2 regions of the Clostridiisalibacter paucivorans DSM 22131 genome follow, and region 1 is predicted to be linked to the other one. Evidence: a T-box and tRNA genes for the amino acid it is inferred to sense, from the RefSeq annotation. Region 1 holds a T-box; the other holds one or more tRNA genes.
What was found. A T-box is a leader RNA that pairs with one kind of tRNA and senses whether it is charged. The one in region 1 lies ahead of thrS (threonine--tRNA ligase), so its partner is inferred to be a tRNA-Thr.

Region 1 (3,279 bases):
TGCATAATCATTAAACTTATCCGATATAGGTAGAATTATTGCTTGAACTGGAGCTAACCATGTTGGAAATTTACCTGCATAATGCTCAATTAATATCCCCATAAATCTCTCTAAACTACCAAATATAGTTCTGTGGACCATTACTGGTCTATGCTTTTCTCCATCATTGGCAACATATGTTAAATCAAATCTTTGTGGCATTTGAAAGTCTAATTGTATAGTACCACATTGCCAGGTCCTTCCTATGGCATCTTCTAAGTGAAAATCTATTTTAGGACCATAAAATGCTCCATCTCCCTCATTTAATTTATAATCCAATTCCATCTCTGTCAATGCATCTCTAAGGGCATTTGTTGCTGATTCCCAATCTTCATCACTGCCCATAGAATCTTCAGGTCTAGTTGACAATTCTATATTATATTTAAATCCAAATATACTGTATAGATAATCGGCAAATTCTATTATACCCTTTATTTCATCCTTTACTTGAGAAGGCAGCATATAAAGATGGGCATCATCTTGAGTAAATGATCTAACTCTCATTAGTCCATGAAGGGCCCCTGAAAGTTCATGTCTATGCACCAATCCCAATTCTCCCCATCTCATTGGGAAATCTCTATAGCTATACATATTGCTCTTATATATAAGTATAGATCCTGGACAGTTCATAGGCTTTATTGCATAGTCCTCTTCATCTATTTTTGTAAAATACATATTTTCTTTATAATGGTCCCAATGTCCCGATCTATGCCATAATGCTTCATTCAATATTATAGGAGTCTTTATCTCTCCATATCCCCTTCTAATATGTTCCTTCCTCCATAGATCTTCTAATAAATTCCTTATAACCATACCCTTTGCATGGAAAAATGGAAAGCCTGGTCCCTCTTCATGCATTGTAAATAAATCTAACTCTTTTCCTAATTTTCTATGGTCTCTCTTTTTAGCTTCCTCTAGCCTATCTAGATAGGCATCCAAATCTTTTTTCTTCTCAAAGGATGTACCGTATATCCTTTGAAGCATTTTATTATTTTCATTTCCTCTCCAGTACGCACCTGCAATACTTGTTAATTTAAAAGCCTTAACCTTCTTTGTATTTAACAGGTGAGGCCCTGCACAAAGATCCACAAAATCTCCCTGCTTATAGAAAGAAATAATTGCATCTTCTGGTAAATCCCTTACCAATTCTACTTTATAATCTTCTTCTTTTTCCTTCAAAAAGTTTATAGCCTCATCTCTTGGCAATTCAAATCTTTCTAAATCGTAACCCTCTTTAACTATCTTTTTCATTTCCTTTTCAATCTTTTCAAGGTCCTCAGGCGTAAATCTATGTTCAGTATCAAAGTCATAGTAAAATCCATTATCTATAGCAGGCCCTATGGCTAGTTTTGTATCTGGAAATAGCCTCTTCACTGCTTGTGCCAATATATGAGAACTAGTGTGTCTAAATACCTCTTGTCCCCCTTCATTTTCAAACTTAAGCAACTTTAAATTACTATTTTCTTTAATTTCATAATCTAATCCTACTAATTGTCCATTTACCTCTGCACCTACTACTGCTCTAGCCAAACCCTGACTAATATCCTTAGCAACATCTAATACCTTAACACTATCATTATATTTTTTCTCTGATCCATCAGGTAATGTAATTATTATATCTGCCATTTTTATCCTCCCTTTATAAATTATTTTCTCCTAAATAAAAAACTCTCATCTCTAGACTTATAAGTCTAGGGACGAGAGTTAACTCCACGCGGTTCCACCCTATTTGATAATTATATATCCACTCAATAGATTATAACGTAATCAACGAAAATCTTTACCTCTAAAAAAAGAGTTTCAGATATAGCTCCAGGCCAGTTTTCAATCAGACATATCTTAGGATAGCTTTCAGCCTATGGCAATCCCTCTCTTAAAGACTTATTCTAATTTACTTTTCCCTTCATAGCCTCTATTTAGTTCACTTTTTCTATATTATAGAAATATTTTGTCAGATTGTCAAGGATATTATACTTATAATATAATCTATCCCAATAATAATATTATTATACCTTGGAATATTCCTATTACAAATCCTAAAATAGCACCAAGTATCTCTATATGTTTTAATTCTTTTTTTGCAATATTTATTATTATTTCTTCTATCTTCTCCATATCATAGGAATTTATTTTATCCTCCACCATTTTAGATAAACTTACCCTTTCACTGGCTTTATCTACCATATCTTCGATGAACTGTTTTAGTATAGACTCCCCTTCCGTTTCCACTATATCATCTATATAATTTAAAATCATATTTTTAACTGTAGCTGGTAAAAATTGAGGTAATTTATCTTTTACTATTAAACCTATTTTTGTCTTTATACTATTTTTAATATATGATATATCGCTTTCATCTATCATCTTGTCCAATATTTCATTAACTGAAAGGAGTTCTTCTTCCACTACTTCTCCTATACTTTTGGCTATCTCGTTCTTTCGTTTAGGTATAAGCCCTTGGAAACTAATATTGAAAAGAGGTATTGTAACAGGATAAAGAGGCCTAAAAATAAGTTTTATAGCTATTATATTTGTTATCCATCCTATCATTGAACCTATTGCTGCTAATATTGCTATCTTAAAAATCATATTTCTATCTCCTCCAACTATTATATCAACTGTACTATTATAACACATTTTTGTGTCAGTGAAAATTGAATAATAGCTCTAAAAATTCCAAAGCCTATTAGACTTTGGAATTTTTATTTTCTATGATTCTTATGAATTATTGCATTACAATAGGGACAGCCGTTACATTCTAATATCTTATCTTTAAAAATACCCTTTATTATATTTATAACATTACTATTTTTACTGTTTTCACTGTCCCAATGCATTACTATTTTCTCAGGGGCCATAGTTATCAATGAGCTAATAAGTAAATCATCATAATCCATATTATATTCGATTATATCTTGGGTAATTTCTTCAAACGCATCACTATTTATTTTTTTCATCTTTTCATCAAAAAGCTGGTACTTACCATCTTCTTTTAAAAAGACATTTACTACAAAATACTTAGGCTCTTGCATTTCAACAAAGTACTGGAGAATTTTTATAAATTCCCTATACTCTCTATCAGCTATAAACTCCTCCATAGCACTGTCCAATGCACTATATACATAATTTTTCAAAAATTTCAATCTGAAATTTACAAATCCCTCTACATTTATTTCATCATTATTTTCCAAATACTCTAATAGCACTTTCATTATTCTAGATTTTTGAGACACTCTATAT
Region 2 (3,279 bases), on a different contig from region 1:
GAATATCCAGTAATACATGGAGAAAAGGGCATATTAATATTTGATATAGTGAAGAAATTGGAAAATGAATCTAATGGAGATATAATTATAGAAGACATTATAGGAGGCAATGCCCCTAATATGGTGCCTGATGCTGCTAAGGCTAAAATAAAGGTATCAGAATATGGAAAGAAAGAAGTAGTGGAAAAGTTTAATACTTTTGTTGAAAAGACTGGTCATCAAATGGAGTTAACAGAAGATGAAATAGGGCAATCAGTAACTATATTAAGTAAGGGAGTATCAGCCCATGGCAGTATGCCTCAATTAGGAAAGAACGCCATATCCATATTATTAAGTTTTCTTGGACAGTTAAATAAAATAAATGGAGATTGGGCTAATTTTATTAAAGACTATAATGAAAAGATAGGAATGGAGTATTATGGCCAATCTATAGGGTGTGGATTTGAGGATGATATATCAGGAAAGCTAGTGTTCAATGTAGGAAAAATAAATGCAGCAAAGGATAGTGTTAAGATATCAGTGAATATAAGATATCCAATAGAGATTGATTCAAAGGATGTATATGATGGTATAAAAAAATCATTAGAAGATAGCAATATAAAATTAGTAGAAAAAAGTCATCAATCTCCTATATATATACCTAAAGATGATATTTTAGTTCAAAAACTTATGAAAGTATATAGAGAGATAACAGGGGATGAAGAAAGTGATGCTATAACTATAGGTGGTGGCACATATGCTAGAGCTATGGACAATGCAGTTGCCTTTGGACCAGCATTTCCAGGGAATGAAGATGTAGCTCATCAAAAGGATGAATATATGTCTATAGATGATTTAATAAAGAATGCACAGATATATACAAAGGCATTATATGAGCTTAGCAAATAAATTTTAAAAAAATAGATTTTTTTAGACAAAATTCTTGACAATAGGTTGTTTATACTGTAATATATATAAATGTGAGCAATAAGTGACCCATTAGCTCAGTTGGCAGAGCACCTGACTTTTAATCAGGGTGTCCGGCGTTCGAGTCGCCGATGGGTCACCATTTTTTTCGGCCCTATGGTCAAGCGGTTAAGACACCGCCCTTTCACGGCGGTAACCCGGGTTCGAGTCCCGGTAGGGTCACCATTATGGGCGCGTAGCTCAGCTGGGAGAGCACCTGCCTTACAAGCAGGGGGTCACAGGTTCGAGCCCTGTCGCGCCCACCATAATAAGGTAATAGTAAGTAGTTAGATTAAAATAAAAAAAATTGGCCTGGTAGTTCAGTTGGTTAGAATGCCAGCCTGTCACGCTGGAGGTCGAGGGTTCGAGTCCCTTCCAGGTCGCCAAAGTTATACTTAGTAGTATATGGTTCGTAGTTAGTAATCCTTAGATGAAAACCTACGGATTTTCTTAATTCTTTTATCAATAGGACAAGTTTAGTAGAAAAGTTCGTAGTTCGTAGCAAGTAGCCCATAGAAGAAATCCTATAGATTTCTATATTATTTACTAAGAACTAAGAACTAAGAGCTAAGAACTGAGAACTAAGAACTAAATAATCATGCTGGTGTAGCTCAATTGGTATAAGCAGAGAACCCAAATCTTCATTATGATTTGGTGTGAATCGCTTAGTACGGTACAATGAAGAGTTGACGAAAAGTAATTAAATAGTACAAAGTAAATAATCATGCTGGGTGTAGCTCAATTGGTAGAGCAACTGACTTGTAATCAGTAGGTTGGGGGTTCAAGTCCTCTCACCAGCTCCAAAAAAAGGTCGGAGACGCGAAAGGCTCTCTGGTCTTTTTTTATTTAAAAAAAGATATAGACTAAATGTCCATATCTTTATTTTCCCATCTTAAATCTTTTCCATAGAATCTTAATGCCCTGAAATTATTAAATATTCTAGAAAAAATCCTATCGGTATATATTTCTGCCATCTCTTTTGGAGATAAATTTGTAGATATAACAGTTTTTTTATTGTCTATAAGTCTTGAATTGACTATATTGAATATTTCACTATTTGTAAATGATGTAGGATTCTCTGTTCCTAGATCGTCAATAATCAATAGATCTGAATCAAATAATAGATTATACTCTGTGTCGTCACTTTTACTATTAATGTTATTTTCAAATTTATGACTTCGAATAATATCCATCATTTTAAAAGCAGTTTGATATATTACTATTTTTCCCCTATCCAGAAGCCCCTTTGCTATACAGTTACACATAAATGTCTTTCCCAATCCAGTTGTACCATAAAAAAATAAATTTTCAGTGTGTTTATCATCAAATTGAAATACAAATTCTTCTGATATACTTAGGATTTGTAACATATTTTCCCTTGGACTTATATCTTCTCCTTCGAAGGGATTTTCAGAGAATAGATTTATATCAAAGGTTTTAAAGTTTTCCCTTTCTAAGACTCTAGATATATTAGACATTTTGTATGCACGATTTATTAATTCCTGTTTAAAACAACTACATTTATTGCCATTTTTCAAAAAACCAGTATCTTGACATTTATCACATGAGTATTTAATATCTAGGTATTCCATGGGTATATTATTTTCTGTTAACAGTATTGCCTTTTCTTTTTTTAGTTCTTCCATAATATTTTTTATCTCATATACCTTTTCTTCATACGAATCAGGATTGTTCAATATGGTCTTAGATATCAAAAGTCCAGTTCTAGAGATAGTGTCATCAATTTCTTTTATTCTTGGAATTTTTTTATAGATTTTTGTTTGCTTAATTTTTTGTTCATGAATCGCCTTGTCTCGTTTTTTTTCATAATCTTTAAGTATTACATTTATAATTTCCTTTTTCATAATTAATCCCCTGCCTTTTTAAACTTCCATCTTACCATATCTTCTAACTCTTTAGCAGAATATTTAGAAGTTCGTTGTTCAAAGTTATGAAATTTAGTTTTAATTGTATTACGTGAGTTAAATTTCTTTGTATTGGAATTTTTTGTAGTAGTATTTTGCGTTATAATATTTCTGTTTTCAACATCCTCTAAGGTCTTAATACCTTCTTTGTACCAATTTTCTAATATGCCATCTACATATTTTAAATTGGGTTCTCTGATTTTAATAGTTTCATCACAGGCCCTTAATATCATATCTAGACTGAAATTCCAATCATTAAACCATTTATCAATTATTTTTTTCTGAGAATTAGTTAGACCTTTAAGACCAATAGAGTTTAGTATTTTATTGTACTTTAAATAATCAATATCTTTATTGGCAAAATATTGTTCCATGGCCTCTATTGTAGTGATGCCCTCATCAAACCAAT

Region 2: it encodes a tRNA-Thr, which carries the amino acid that the T-box ahead of thrS (threonine--tRNA ligase) is inferred to sense. The anticodon was not compared.

What each region holds. Positions count from the first base shown of each region.
Region 1 is NZ_KK211077.1:41,114-44,392, reverse strand. It holds gene thrS (threonine--tRNA ligase) at 1-1,665, opposite strand, end outside; T-box leader at 1,730-1,955, opposite strand; gene Q326_RS0115780 (DUF445 domain-containing protein) at 2,026-2,628, opposite strand; gene ytxC (putative sporulation protein YtxC) at 2,742-3,279, opposite strand, start outside.
Region 2 is NZ_JHVL01000038.1:19,535-22,813, forward strand. It holds gene pepV (dipeptidase PepV) at 1-888, shown strand, start outside; tRNA gene Q326_RS0110720 (tRNA-Lys) at 973-1,048, shown strand; tRNA gene Q326_RS0110725 (tRNA-Glu) at 1,057-1,131, shown strand; tRNA gene Q326_RS0110730 (tRNA-Val) at 1,136-1,211, shown strand; tRNA gene Q326_RS0110735 (tRNA-Asp) at 1,255-1,331, shown strand; tRNA gene Q326_RS0110740 (tRNA-Thr) at 1,672-1,748, shown strand; gene Q326_RS0110745 (ATP-binding protein) at 1,809-2,810, opposite strand; gene Q326_RS0110750 (DnaD domain-containing protein) at 2,813-3,279, opposite strand, start outside.